DNA from 4 places in the Pseudocitrobacter sp. 2023LY-00077 genome. Region 3 is predicted to be linked to each of the others. Evidence: predicted binding sites of a transcription regulator. Region 3 holds the regulator's gene; each other region holds the start of a gene.
The links. Region 3 encodes PurR, which represses purine synthesis genes. Its sites were predicted from a motif close to CANGCAAACGTTTGCNTG; they were not measured.

Region 1 (3,741 bases), on a different contig from region 3:
CGTACTGCGCTATGTGGCAATCATTAAAATCGCGCAGCGGCTGGGCATCCCGCTCGCCACGATCGGCGAGTCGCTGGGCGTGGTGCCCGAAGGGCATACGCTGGGGCAAAAAGACTGGAAACGGCTGACCACTCAGTGGCGTCAGGAGCTGGATAAACGCATTCACTCGATGGAAGCGCTACGCGATCAGCTTGATGGCTGCATCGGTTGCGGCTGTATGTCGCTGCGTGACTGCCCGCTGCGTAACCCTGGCGACAAACTGGGGGAAGAAGGAACGGGCGCGCGCCTGCTGGAAGACGAATAAAAAACGAAAGCGCCACAACTGGGCGCTTTCGTATGTTCCGGTCTTTGTCTTTCGCTCTATCCCACTGGTTCATGGGAGGGTTTCCCCCGACATCAGCATCCCTCGGTCGAGCTACGGGTTGGAGGTTCCGGTTTGTGCTGACACTTTAAGTCTACCTCTCCTCCCCCTGTTCGCCAGTCAGATTGACGTTTTTTTCGCCGCAATTTTTACGGGGATTGCCGTCTGTTCCTATAGTTAATTTGAACAAACCTGCGGAGAAAACCATGTTAACCGTCCACCATCTGAACCAATCCCGCTCGCAGCGCGTGCTCTGGGCGCTGGAAGAGTTGAACCTGCCTTACCAGATTGTCCGCTATCAGCGCGGGGCTGATATGCTGGCTCCTGACTCTCTGAAAAAAATCCATCCGCTGGGTAAATCGCCGATTGTCGAGAATGACGGCCACGTTATCGCTGAATCTGGCGCGATCCTCGAATATCTCCAGGAAATCGGCGATCCCGAAAGCCGCTTTAAACCGCAGGATATCGAAGGAAAATTGCAGTATCGCTTCTGGCTGCACTATGCCGAAGGCTCGTTGATGTCGCTCATGATGATCAAGCTGGTTTTGCAGATGCTGGGCAAATCCCCGGTGCCGTTGGGGTTGCGCACGGTGGGGAAAGTGCTGGGAACGGGCGTTCAGAAAGCCTGGCTGAATAATCAGATTGCCACGCATGCCGGGTTTATCGAGTCGCATCTTGCGAAAACGCCGTGGTTTGCGGGGGAAAACCCGAGCATGGCGGACATCCAGATGAGTTTTCCACTGTTTGCGCTGCTTTCTCGCGGTGGGATACCGTCTCTGCCCAATATCGCCGCATGGAAGGCGCGTGTGGAAGCGCGTCCGGCCTGGCAGCAGGCGATTGAAAAGGGCGGTCCCTTTTCACTACCTGGCGAATAGCGCCCGATTTGCAACGAAATTGTTGTCGGATTGCGCATGAACGATAACGTTTGCGCACAGGTTGGCGATTTCTTCATCGTCATAAGCGAAATTTAGCGAAATGGCGTAAACATCAGTTGAAAATGGTGCCATAAAAACCAGATAATCGTTTGCCTTAAAATTCTGACGCCTTCTTCTGGCATTTTTGACGTTTTATGCTTAGTCGATTTGCCGGTGTCGTCCAGAAAGTACCCATTCTGCATGTGCAGCGTGGAAGGTAACGCTCAACCGTTTTGTATGCGCGGAGTTAAACGTTTGCTTTTTTGCGGCTCCCCTTTGCCGCGAGGTTTAAGCACAAGGAGATGACGTTTAACTGTCAGTGGATGCTCCACCACGTATGCGAACGAATGATAAAAATTTTCAGGGGATGTTTTCTATGTCTACGCCTTCAGCGCGTACCGGCGGTTCACTCGACGCCTGGTTTAAAATTTCTGCTCGTGGTAGCTCCGTTCGTCAGGAGATTGTCGCCGGTCTTACCACCTTCCTGGCGATGGTCTATTCCGTTATCGTCGTGCCGGGGATGCTGGGCAAAGCGGGCTTCCCGCCTGCTGCGGTCTTCGTAGCCACCTGTCTGGTGGCGGGCGTCGGCTCCATCGTGATGGGACTGTGGGCGAACCTGCCGCTGGCTATTGGCTGTGCTATCTCACTGACCGCGTTCACCGCGTTCAGTCTGGTGCTGGGTCAGCACATCAGCATTCCGGTCGCGCTCGGCGCGGTCTTCCTGATGGGTGTTCTGTTTACCATTATTTCTGCGACGGGCATCCGTAGCTGGATTTTGCGCAATTTGCCGCAGGGCATCGCGCACGGCACCGGTATCGGTATCGGCCTGTTCCTGCTGCTGATTGCGGCAAACGGCGTTGGCCTGGTGATTAAGAACCCGCTGGATGGTCTGCCAGTTGCGCTGGGTCACTTCGCCAGCTTCCCGGTGATTATGTCGCTGGTCGGTCTGGCGATGATTATTGGCCTCGAAAAACTGAAAGTACCGGGCGGCATCCTGCTGACCATCATCGGTGTGTCGATTGTCGGCCTGATTTTTGACCCGAATGTACACTTCTCCGGTTTCTTCGCCATGCCTTCTCTGAGCGATGACAACGGTAACTCCCTGATTGGCAGCCTGGATATTATGGGCGCGCTGAACCCGATCGTGCTGCCAAGCGTACTGGCGCTGGTGATGACGGCGGTGTTCGATGCCACCGGCACCATTCGTGCCGTAGCGGGTCAGGCTAACCTGCTGGACAAAGACGGGCAGATCATCAACGGCGGCAAAGCGCTGACCACTGACTCCCTGAGCAGCGTGTTCTCCGCGTTTGTTGGCGCAGCGCCAGCGGCAGTGTATATCGAATCTGCGGCCGGTACGGCGGCGGGCGGCAAAACGGGCTTAACGGCGATCACCGTCGGCGTTCTGTTCCTGCTGATCCTGTTCCTCTCTCCGCTTTCTTACCTGGTTCCGGCCTATGCCACCGCTCCGGCGCTGATGTACGTCGGCCTGCTGATGCTGAGCAACGTGGCACGCATCGATTTCAACGACTTTGTTGATGCGATGTCTGGCCTGATTACCGCCGTTTTCATCGTGCTGACCTGTAACATCGTGACCGGCATTATGATCGGTTTCGCCACGCTGGTGATTGGCCGCGTGGTATCGGGCGAATGGCGTAAGCTGAACGTTGGCACTATCGTGATTGCGGTGGCGCTGGTGGCGTTTTATGCGGGCGGCTGGGCGATTTAAATCATATTACTGCGTGCTTTGTAGGCCTGATAAGCGCAGCGCCATCAGGCTATTTGCAGCATGCTCCCTACAGTTCCTCTAAAGCGGCCTCACGGCCGCTTTTTTTATCCCCGAATTACAGCAGTTCCCTTGCCGCCGCGATGATATCATCCCGCGTCAGCCCATACTCCTGCTCGAGAAAATCCTGCGTTCCTACCTGACCATAACGCTCTTTCACACCCACGCGACGCATCGGGACCGGGCAGGTTTCCACCAGGACTTCCGCCACTGCCGAGCCCAGCCCGTTATGAATGCTGTGGTTTTCACAGGTGACAATTCGCCCGGTTTTCTCGGCATAGTTCTTCACCAGCATCCGATCTATTGGCTTGAGCGTAAACATATCAATAACGGCGGCGCTCACCCCTTCAGCAGACAGTTTTTCCGCCGCTTCCAGCGCTTTCGCCACCATAATGCCGTTGGCGATCAACGTGATGTCATTGCCGTCGCGCAGGACGTTTCCTTTGCCGATGGTGAATGTCGAGCCCTCCTGATACACCGTTGGCGCCTGTTTGCGGATGGTACGTACCCAGTAGAAACCCTCCAGGGTGGCGAGTTGGCGCAGAACATCTTTAAACATCACCGCGTCAGTGACTTCCAGCACCACGGAGTGCGCCAGCCCGCGCACAATGCCCATATCCTCAAACGACATATGCGTGCCGCCGTTGTGGCAAGCGGTGACGCCCGCGTCAGAGGCGATCACT
Region 2 (3,741 bases), on a different contig from region 3:
ATTCGTTGTTCAGCCACTACCGCAGCGGCAGCATGCAAAGCGGCCTGCGCATGCACGATCTCTGCGCTATCGCGTGGCTGGTGCGACCGGAACTGTTTACCCTGAAACCGTGCTTTGTCGCCGTCGAGACGCAGGGAACCTATACCGCCGGTACCACCGTGGTGGATATTGAGGACCGACTCGGCCAACCGGCGAATGTGCAGGTTGCGCTGGGGCTGGATGTGGAGGGGTTCCGTAAGTGGGTGGCGGAGGTGTTCCAACTTGCGCCCTAGGTGTCTTCTTACGCAGAGAATAATTCTGTTGGGAAATGACAATAACTCAGACACTTTCCATTAGAACGGTGTAAAAGCGTTAGATTTACGCCTTAACCTTTCAGCTTTAGCCATGATTCGTCCTTTCCGATGAATCATGGCTTTTACTGATATTCCCCTCTGTTTATCATTTAATTCTAATTATGGGCGTTTTCGGCTGGCGGCCTCCGGGCGGGCTGGTTACTCTGAGAACGGTTTACGCAAAATTAACAAAAGAGAATAGCTATGCATGATGCACAAATCCGTGTCGCCATTGCCGGGGCCGGTGGACGTATGGGACGCCAGTTAATTCAGGCGGCGATTGCAATGGACGGCGTTCAGTTGGGCGCGGCGCTGGAGCGCGAAGGTTCCAGCCTGCTGGGCAGTGATGCGGGCGAACTGGCGGGCGCGGGGAAAACTGGCGTGACCGTTCAGAGCAGCCTCGACGCGGTTAAAGATGATTTTGATGTATTTATCGATTTTACCCGCCCGGAAGGCACGCTGACGCATTTGGCGTTCTGCCGTGAGCACGGGAAAGGCATGGTTATCGGGACCACCGGTTTTGATGATGCCGGCAAGCAGGCTATTCGCGATGCCTCTCAGGAGATAGCGATTGTCTTTGCGGCCAACTTCAGCGTAGGCGTGAACGTCATGCTGAAGCTGCTGGAGAAAGCGGCCAAAGTGATGGGCGACTATACCGACATCGAAATTATTGAAGCGCACCATCGTCACAAAGTGGATGCGCCATCAGGCACGGCGCTGGCGATGGGCGAGGCGATTGCCTCGGCGCTGGATAAAGATCTGAAAGAGTGCGCCGTTTACAGCCGTGAAGGTTATACCGGTGAGCGCGTACCGGGCACTATCGGTTTTGCGACCGTGCGTGCGGGCGATATCGTCGGCGAACATACGGCGATGTTCGCCGATATTGGTGAACGCGTGGAGATTACGCACAAAGCGTCCAGCCGCATGACGTTTGCCAATGGCGCGGTGCGTTCGGCTTTATGGCTCAAGTCGAAACAAAACGGTCTTTTTGATATGCGTGATGTGCTTAATCTTAATGAATTATAGTATTTATTACCCATCGTGATGTGGTATTGCAGTCAGTAAGGTATTGATTGCATAGGGCGATATTTTATCGCCCTTTATTTTATTAGTTTCGCATTATTTTGTGTGTGAAATGCATAAAATAACAACTTATCTTGGTGTTGTTGGTTGTTTAAATGTAAATTTTGACCATCTGGTCTACTTTTTTTCACGCCCAAGTCCATTTTTAACATTCTTTAAGCCCCGCAAGCGTTTTCCAGTGTGAGTTAGGTGATCTTTTTGCCTGTTAAAAGCGTCAGTTAAAGCCAGTGGCGCAAAATAATAATAAAAAATGCCCTTTAAGGTAGACTTTTGTCTGGGCTCTCTCTAGAATGCCGCCGTTTGCCAGAAATTCAAAGGTAAGCAGATTTGCATTGATTTATGTCACCATTGTGAATTAATATGCAAATAAAGTGAGTGAATATTCTCTGGAGGGTGTTTTGATTAAGTCAGCGCTATTGGTTCTGGAAGACGGAACCCAGTTTCACGGTCGGGCCATAGGGGCAACAGGTTCGGCGGTTGGGGAAGTCGTTTTCAATACTTCAATGACCGGTTATCAAGAAATCCTCACTGATCCTTCCTATTCTCGCCAAATCGTTACTCTTACTTATCCTCATATCGGCAATGTCGGCACCAATGCTGCTGACGAAGAGTCTTCTCAGGTTCATGCGCAAGGTTTGGTTATCCGTGACCTGCCGCTGATTGCCAGCAACTACCGCAATACTGAAGACCTCTCTTCCTATCTGAAACGCCATAACATCGTGGCGATTGCCGATATCGATACCCGTAAGCTGACGCGTCTGCTGCGCGAGAAGGGCGCACAGAACGGTTGCATCATCGCTGGGGATAACCTCGATGCGGCGCTGGCGCTGGAAAAAGCCCGTGCGTTCCCGGGCCTGAACGGAATGGACCTGGCGAAAGAAGTCACCACCCGCGAATCCTACAGCTGGACGCAGGGTAGCTGGACACTGGCAGAAGAGCTGCCGGAAGCCAAAAAAGAAGAAGAGCTGCCATTCCACGTCGTTGCCTACGATTTTGGCGCGAAACGCAATATTCTGCGCATGCTGGTTGACCGTGGCTGTCGCCTGACCATCGTTCCGGCGCAAACGTCTGCGGAAGATGTGCTGAAGATGAACCCGGACGGCGTGTTCCTCTCCAACGGCCCAGGCGACCCGGCACCATGTGATTACGCGATTACCGCGATTCAGAAATTCCTTGAAACCGACATTCCGGTATTCGGCATCTGCCTTGGCCATCAGCTGCTGGCGCTGGCGAGCGGTGCGAAGACCATCAAGATGAAGTTCGGCCACCACGGCGGCAACCATCCGGTGAAAGATATCGATAAGAACGTGGTGATGATCACCGCGCAGAACCATGGTTTCGCGGTGGATGAAGCAACGCTGCCTGCGAATCTGCGCGTGACGCATAAATCCCTGTTCGACGGCACGCTGCAAGGTATTCACCGTACCGATAAGCCAGCGTTCAGTTTCCAGGGGCACCCGGAAGCGAGCCCAGGCCCGCACGATGCCGCACCGCTGTTCGACCACTTTATCGAGCTTATTGAGCAATATCGTCAGTCCGCGAAATAATCAGGAGTTATAAGAGCCATGCCAAAACGTACAGACATAAAAAGTATCCTGATTCTGGGTGCGGGCCCGATTGTTATCGGCCAGGCGTGTGAGTTTGACTACTCCGGCGCCCAGGCGTGTAAAGCGCTGCGTGAAGAGGGTTACCGCGTCATTCTGGTAAACTCCAACCCGGCAACCATCATGACCGACCCGGAAATGGCCGATGCGACCTACATCGAGCCGATTCAGTGGGAAGTGGTGCGCAAGATTATTGAAAAAGAGCGCCCGGATGCGGTGCTGCCGACCATGGGCGGCCAGACAGCGCTGAACTGCGCGCTGGAACTGGAACGTCAGGGCGTGCTGGAAGAGTTCGGCGTCACCATGATTGGTGCCACCGCAGACGCGATTGATAAAGCAGAAGATCGCCGTCGCTTCGACGTCGCGATGAAGAAAATCGGTCTCGATACCGCGCGTTCCGGTATCGCGCACACTATGGAAGAAGCACTGGCGGTTGCCGCTGACGTTGGCTTCCCGTGCATTATCCGTCCATCCTTTACCATGGGCGGCACCGGCGGCGGTATCGCTTATAACCGCGAAGAGTTCGAAGAAATCTGCGAGCGCGGTCTGGATCTCTCCCCAACCAACGAACTGCTGATTGATGAATCACTGATTGGCTGGAAAGAGTACGAGATGGAAGTGGTGCGTGATAAAAACGACAACTGCATCATCGTCTGCTCTATCGAAAACTTCGATGCGATGGGTATCCACACCGGTGACTCCATCACTGTCGCACCAGCCCA
Region 3 (3,741 bases):
AAAGATGGCCTGCCATTCAAAATGATGCAGGATCCAGCTTCCCAGTAACGGTGCCAGCGCCGGAGAAAGCCCGACCAGCGGCATGATGGTGGCGAAAATACGGTTAGTTCGCTGTGCTGGATAATAATCCGTCACCATAGCCTGCCAGGTCACTGCCGCAGCACAGACGCCTACGGCTTGTACAAAACGCAGAATCAGCAGGGTGGTGGCATCACGAACCCACAGCATACCCAGACAGCCAAAGGCGAAGATGGTCAGGCCAATCAGCAGAACAGGCTTGCGGCCATAACGATCTGAAAGCGGCCCCCAAAGCAGCTGCGCGAGAGCAAACCCGGCAAGAAACAGACTCAGGCTGGCGCTGACAGCCGCTGCCGGTGTTTGGAGATCGTTTTGAATCACGGCGAAGGCCGGAAGATACATATCGGTGGCCAAAAAGCCCAACACGCTCAGGCCGGCGAGCCAGACTAAAAATCCTTTCCCAGGTTGCATAAAAACGCCTTTTCTTGTTTTGGAAGAGGCTGAGAGTGTAGAGAGTGAAATCTCCCTTGTGAAACGCTAATATTTGCGTGTTGGTTTCAAAAAATTTGTGAGCAGAAAATGTGGTCTGAATATTCACTTGAAGTTGTGGATGCCGTTGCGCGGAATGGCAGCTTTAGTGGCGCGGCAAATGAGCTGCACCGTGTACCTTCTGCAATCAGTTATACGGTACGTCAACTGGAGGAGTGGCTGGCGGTTCCGCTGTTTGAACGTCGCCACCGGGATGTAGAATTAACCCCCGCCGGGGCATGGTTTTTGAAAGAGGGGCGCTCTGTTATCAAAAAAATGCAGATCACCCGTCAGCAGTGTCAGCAAATTGCTAATGGCTGGAGAGGGCAGTTGGCTATCGCGGTGGACAATATCGTAAAACCAGAGCGCACCCGACAGATGATTGTCGATTTTTATCGCCACTTCAGCGACGTTGAGCTGCTGGTGTATCAGGAAGTATTTAATGGCGTATGGGATGCACTGGCGGATGGGCGCGTTGAGTTAGCGATTGGCGCGACGCGCGCGATTCCCGTGGGGGGGCGCTATGCGTTTCGCGATATGGGCATGCTGAGCTGGCAGTGCGTGGTAGCTCGTTCGCATCCGCTGGCGCAGATGGCGGGGCCGCTCAGTGATGACGTGTTGCGCAACTGGCCGTCGCTGGTGCGCGAAGATACGTCACGTTCGTTACCTAAACGTACTACCTGGTTACTGGACAACCAGAAGCGGGTCGTTGTGCCTGACTGGGAATCGTCAGAAACCTGCTTATCCGCAGGATTATGCGTTGGCATGGTGCCAGAGCATTTTGCGCGACCGAAGATAGATAAAGGCGAATGGGTTGCTCTGGAACTGGAAAACCCGTTTCCCGATGCGGCCTGTTGCCTTACGTGGCAACAAAATGACAGTTCACCGGCGCTAAGCTGGTTACTCGAATATTTAGGGGACAGTGAAACGCTGAACAACGAATGGTTGCGAACGCCCGCAGCGAGCGTTCGCAAAGAGGCTTAACGACGATAGTCGCGGAACGGGCCGTCGGCCACGGAACGGCGTTCAATCAGGCGTGGGTGCACTTCAATGGACTGCGACTCTTCGCGTTTACTGACAATTCGGTCCATCAGCATATTGAAGGCGGTTTCCCCGAGGGAATCCTTCGGCTGGTGGATGGTGGTCAGAGCCGGGGTAAAGAAACGCGAGTTGCGCACGTTGTCGTAACCAATCAGCGAGATATCCTGCGGCACGCGCAGCCCCATTTCGTCTGCGGCGCACAACGCGCCCATCGCCATGACATCGCCACCACAGAAGATAGCGGTAGGGCGCGGATTCTGGGACAGTATTTGCTGCATCGCGCGATAGCCGGATTCCGGTTCGAAATCGCCCTGCACAATCCAGTTTTCCGGCACCTTGATCATCATCTCTTCCATGGCTTTCATAAAGCCAGCCAGACGACCTGCGCCGGTATTGCGCTCCAGCGGGCCTGGGATCACGCCAATTTCGCGATGCCCACGTTCCACCAGATAACGACCAGCCATATAGCCGCCTTCGAAGGCGTTATCGATAACTGAGTCGGTAAAGTCAGCTTTCGCTTCGCCCCAGTCCATAACCACCATCGGAATATGACGGTACTCTTCCAGCATCTGCAGCAGCGAATCCGGATATTCGGAACACATCACCAGCAGGCCGTCCACGCGCTTCTGCGCCATCATGGAAAGATACGCGCGCTGTTTCTCAAGATTGTTCCACGCATTACCGAGGATCAGGGTATAGCCTTTCTGGAAGCAGTTCTTCTCAACGGCTTCAATAATTTCTGCAAAGTAGGCAGCTTCGCTGCTGGTCGCCAACAAACCAATGGATTTGGTGTGATTGACCTTCAGGCTGCGGGCCACGGCGCTGGGAGAGTAGTGCAATTCTTTGATTGCCGCCCACACCGCTTCACGCGTCTCTTCGGCGACAAAACGTGTCTTGTTAATCACATGTGATACAGTTGTAGTGGAAACGTTTGCGCGCTTCGCTACATCTTTAATAGTTGCCATTCCATCTCACTCCAGACCCGGGCCTGCCCCTGATCGATTCAATACGAAAACGTTTGCCTTCACTCACCCTGGCGCAATGTTATGAATTGCGGTTCGCCGGGAAAACGACACAGGACGACAGGAGGGGGTCAATGGCCGATACACTTTTTAATAAGCGTCGAATTTTGTCTTATCTTTGACAAAAGTGGAAGCGCAAAATAGGTTATTGCGTGAAATCCGGGAAGATTTTTGCGAATAAGTGTGCAAAAATGACATAGCTCACTTTTGGTGTGGGGATAATAAGGAGAAAAATTGATGAGTACCGAACTGAAGATGTCAATTACCACCACGGTTATTACGCTGGCGCTGATCGTGGCTGCCGCGCTGACCGCCGTCCTGCATTAACCCATCCTAAAGGGAGAGGCTGCTCTCCCTCTCTGAGATTGTTATCAATTCAGCAAAAATATTTTGCTAATTTGTTCACTTCTGTTTTTTTGTGATTGATGTCATGCTTTTGCTATCTGTTGTCACGCCGCCCTGCGTTTGCGGCAAACCGGAGTCAAAGCATGAAAGTGAATTATCCCTTACTGGCGTTAGCCGTAGGCGCATTCGGGATAGGTACCACCGAATTTTCGCCGATGGGGCTATTACCCGTTATTGCCAAAGGGGTTGATGTCTCGATTCCTGCCGCAGGTATGTTGATCAGCGCCTACGCCGTAGGTGTCATGGTTGGCGCGCCGCTGATGACGCTGCTGCTCTCACATCGCGCACGCCGCAATGCCTTAATTTTCCTGATGGCGATTTTTACCCTGGGTAACGTCCTTTCTGCTATCGCCCCGGATTACACCACGCTGATGCTGTCACGCATTATAACCAGCCTCAACCACGGCGCGTTCTTTGGTCTGGGGTCGGTGGTTGCCGCAAGCGTGGTGCCAAAACATAAACAAGCCAGCGCGGTAGCGACCATGTTTATGGGGTTGACCATCGCCAATATCGGTGGCGTTCCGGCGGCCACGTGGCTTGGGGAGACCATCGGCTGGCGCATGTCGTTCCTGGCGACGGCAGGGCTGGGCGTAATTGCAATAATCGGCCTGTGGTTGTCGCTGCCGAAGGGCGGGGCGGGTGAGAAACCAGACGTGAAACGTGAACTGTCGGTGCTGGTACGCCCACAGGTATTGTCTGCGTTGCTCACGACCGTACTGGGCGCTGG
Region 4 (3,741 bases), on a different contig from region 3:
TTCGTGAAGGCATATCCAGCGCGATTCTGCCGGGACGCTTTCAGACTATCCAGACCTCGCCGCGCGTGATTCTGGACGTCGCGCATAACCCGCATGCCGCTGCGTATCTCGCCGGGCGTCTCAAATCTGAGCCGCTGACCGGGCGCGTTCTGGCGGTTATTGGTATGCTGCATGATAAGGATATCGCCGGTACGCTGGCGTGTCTGGAAGGTATTGTCGATAGCTGGTATTGTGCGCCTTTAGAAGGGCCGCGCGGGGCCACCGCTGAAGAGCTGGTGAAACACTTACGCGCAGGAACCGTCTACGCCAGCGTGGCGCAGGCGTGGCATGCGGCAATGGCCGATGCCGGGCCAGAAGATACGGTGCTGGTGTGTGGTTCATTCCACACGGTAGCGCATGTAATGGAAGAGTTAGACGCGGGGAGAACCGGTGGCAAGTAAGTTTCAGAACCGCTTAGTCGGGACAATTGTGCTGGTAGCGCTGGGCGTCATCGTGCTGCCAGGGCTGCTCGACGGGCAGAAAAAACACTACCAGGATGAGTTTGCCGCGATCCCGTTGGTGCCAAAACCGGGCGACCGGGATGAGCCCGATATGCTGCCGACGGCGACGCAGGCGCTGCCTGCGCAGCCGCCGGAAGGCGCGGCGGAAGAAGTGAGGGCGGGCGATGCGGCAGCACCGTCGCTCGATCCGGGGCGTTTTGCTGCGGCAAACAATAACGGCATCGATCCTGCGCCGGAACCGGTGGAACAACCGAAGCCAAAACCAAAACCGGTTGAACCGCCGAAACCGAAGCCGCAGCCAACGCGTGATGTCGCCAGCGAGCAAATCGCCGCCGCGACCGAAACGCCGCCAGCCAAACCGACGCCAGCTGAAAAACCGGCCCCGGAAGGGAAGGCGTACGTTGTGCAGCTTGGCGCGTTGAAAAACGCCGATAAAGTAAATGAGATTGTCGCGTCGCTTCGCGGTGCGGGCTATCGCGTCTACACGTCGCCTTCCACGCCGGTTCAGGGTAAAATTACCCGCATCCTGGTGGGGCCTGACGCGTCGAAAGATAAGCTGAAAGGCTCGCTTGGCGAGCTTAAGCAGCTTTCCGGGCTGAGCGGGGTGGTGATGGGGTATTCGCCGAATTAAAGGCGACCCCTCACCCTAACCCTCTCCCTCAGGGAGAGGGAACCGATCGAGCACGATGTAAAGTTCGGAGCGTGCTTTCTCCCTCTCCCTGAGGGAGAGGGCCGGGGTGAGGGGATTAAAAACCCCCTCCATAAGCGATGGCGTTGAACATTTTTTCAGCGCCTTTTTTATTTTCGCAGGGAAAGGAAATCCCTACGCAAACGTTTTCTTTTTCTGTTAGAATGCGCCCCGAACCGGATGACAGGGCGTAGCATCGTGGGACACATATGGTCTGGATTGATTACGCCATTATCGCGGTAATAGGTTTTTCCTGTCTGGTTAGCCTTATCCGTGGCTTTGTTCGTGAAGCGTTATCGCTGGTGACATGGGGCTGTGCCTTCTTTGTCGCGAGTCATTACTACACTTACCTGTCCGTCTGGTTCACGGGCTTTGATGATGAACTGGTTCGCAACGGGATTGCTATCGCGGTACTGTTTATCGCGACGCTTATCGTCGGCGCTATCGTTAACTACGTTATCGGTCAACTGGTGGAAAAAACCGGTTTGTCGGGAACGGACAGAGTGTTGGGCATCTGCTTTGGTGCACTGCGCGGGGTGTTAATCGTCGCCGCCATTCTGTTCTTCCTTGATACCTTTACGGGCGTTGCGAAAAGCGAAGACTGGCATAAATCGCAGCTTATCCCGCAGTTCAGTTTCATCATCAGATGGTTCTTTGACTATCTGCAAAGCTCGTCAAGTTTCTTGCCCAGGACATAAGTCCTGAGATGTGGCTTAACGAGGAAAAGACGTATGTGCGGTATTGTCGGTATCGCCGGTGTTATGCCGGTCAACCAGTCGATTTATGATGCGTTAACGGTGCTGCAGCATCGTGGACAGGATGCCGCGGGCATCATCACCATTGATGCGAACAACTGCTTCCGTTTACGCAAGGCAAACGGGCTGGTCAGCGATGTCTTTGAAGCTCGCCATATGCAGCGTATGCAGGGCAACATGGGGATTGGCCACGTGCGCTACCCAACCGCTGGCAGCTCCAGCGCGTCTGAGGCGCAGCCTTTCTACGTCAACTCCCCGTATGGCATTACGCTTGCCCATAACGGCAACCTGACCAACGCGCACGAACTGCGTCAAAAACTGTTCGAAGAGAAGCGCCGCCACATCAACACCACCTCTGATTCCGAGATCCTGCTGAATATCTTCGCCAGCGAACTCGACAATTTCCGCCATTATCCGCTGGAAGCCGATAACATCTTCGCCGCGATTGCCGCGACTAACCGCCAAATCCGTGGCGCTTACGCCTGCGTGGCGATGATTATCGGTCACGGCATGGTCGCCTTCCGCGACCCGAACGGTATCCGTCCGCTGGTGCTGGGCAAACGCGATATCGGCGATGGCCGTACGGAATATATGGTTGCTTCCGAAAGTGTGGCGCTCGATACCCTGGGCTTTGAGTTCCTGCGCGATGTCGCGCCGGGCGAAGCGATGTACATTACCGAGAAGGGCCAGCTCTTCACCCGCCAGTGCGCGGACAACCCGGTCAGCAACCCGTGTCTGTTCGAGTACGTCTATTTCGCGCGTCCGGACTCCTTTATCGATAAGATTTCCGTTTACAGCGCGCGTGTAAATATGGGCACCAAACTCGGTGAAAAGATTGCCCGCGAGTGGGAAGATCTGGACATCGATGTGGTGATCCCGATTCCGGAAACGTCCTGCGATATCGCGCTGGAAATTGCGCGTATTCTGGGTAAACCGTATCGCCAGGGTTTCGTGAAAAACCGCTACGTTGGCCGTACCTTTATCATGCCGGGCCAGCAGCTGCGTCGTAAATCCGTACGCCGTAAGCTGAACGCTAACCGTGCCGAGTTCCGCGATAAAAACGTCCTGCTGGTTGATGACTCCATCGTGCGCGGCACCACCTCAGAGCAGATTATCGAGATGGCGCGTGAAGCAGGGGCGAAGAAGGTGTATCTGGCGTCAGCCGCACCGGAAATTCGCTTCCCGAACGTGTACGGTATCGACATGCCAACCGCCACCGAGCTGATTGCCCACGGTCGTGAAGTTGACGAAATCCGCCAGATCATTGGCGCAGATGGTCTTATCTTCCAGGATCTGGACGATCTGATCGACGCGGTACGTGCAGAAAACCCGGATATTCAGCAGTTTGAGTGTTCGGTGTTTAACGGGATTTACGTCACCAAAGATGTCGATCAACAGTACCTCGATTATCTCGATTCCCTGCGTAACGACGACGCCAAAGCGGTGCAGTTGCAGAACGAAGTGGAAAACTTAGAGATGCATAACGAAGGTTAACGCGTCTAACGCCAGGGAAACCTGGCGTTTTCTTTTCTGTACCCCCAATCCTATCCCTCTCTTTTCGCAGTAATTTCGCCTTCCTCACATTTTTCAGAATCCGTTTTTCAATAGTGTGAACAAACCGGATAAACATCACTGCCATAAATTTTATAGTAGCCCCATTAACCATTTTTAATATGTGGATAATGCCAATTAGGGGTTAATGGGGTGGTAAGAAAAACTGCTTTCATTGGTTACAAAACCCTCTCGACCCTTCGTTTTGTCTATATGGCGGAGTAGTATGCTGCCAATAACCATAAAA

Region 1: ACWWFX_RS17245 (NCS2 family permease) is a predicted target of PurR. The motif match lies at 1,375-1,392, and genes of this name have one in related genera.
Region 2: carA (glutamine-hydrolyzing carbamoyl-phosphate synthase small subunit) is a predicted target of PurR. The motif match lies at 1,577-1,594, and genes of this name have one in related genera.
Region 4: cvpA (colicin V production protein) is a predicted target of PurR. The motif match lies at 1,325-1,342, and genes of this name have one in related genera.

The regions. Positions count from the first base shown of each region.
Region 1 is NZ_JBSPEI010000013.1:93,734-97,474, reverse strand. It holds gene soxR (redox-sensitive transcriptional activator SoxR) at 1-304, shown strand, start outside; gene ACWWFX_RS17250 (glutathione S-transferase family protein) at 568-1,236, shown strand; gene ACWWFX_RS17245 (NCS2 family permease) at 1,652-3,001, shown strand; gene ACWWFX_RS17240 (transketolase family protein) at 3,117-3,741, opposite strand, start outside.
Region 2 is NZ_JBSPEI010000010.1:36,328-40,068, forward strand. It holds gene rihC (ribonucleoside hydrolase RihC) at 1-272, shown strand, start outside; gene dapB (4-hydroxy-tetrahydrodipicolinate reductase) at 537-1,358, shown strand; gene carA (glutamine-hydrolyzing carbamoyl-phosphate synthase small subunit) at 1,814-2,962, shown strand; gene carB (carbamoyl-phosphate synthase large subunit) at 2,981-3,741, shown strand, end outside.
Region 3 is NZ_JBSPEI010000008.1:78,181-81,921, forward strand. It holds gene punC (purine nucleoside transporter PunC) at 1-489, opposite strand, end outside; gene punR (DNA-binding transcriptional activator PunR) at 598-1,530, shown strand; gene purR (HTH-type transcriptional repressor PurR) at 1,527-2,552, opposite strand; gene cydH (cytochrome bd-I oxidase subunit CydH) at 2,847-2,936, shown strand; gene ACWWFX_RS12170 (MFS transporter) at 3,098-3,741, shown strand, end outside.
Region 4 is NZ_JBSPEI010000001.1:204,956-208,696, forward strand. It holds gene folC (bifunctional tetrahydrofolate synthase/dihydrofolate synthase) at 1-440, shown strand, start outside; gene dedD (cell division protein DedD) at 430-1,131, shown strand; gene cvpA (colicin V production protein) at 1,398-1,886, shown strand; gene purF (amidophosphoribosyltransferase) at 1,920-3,437, shown strand.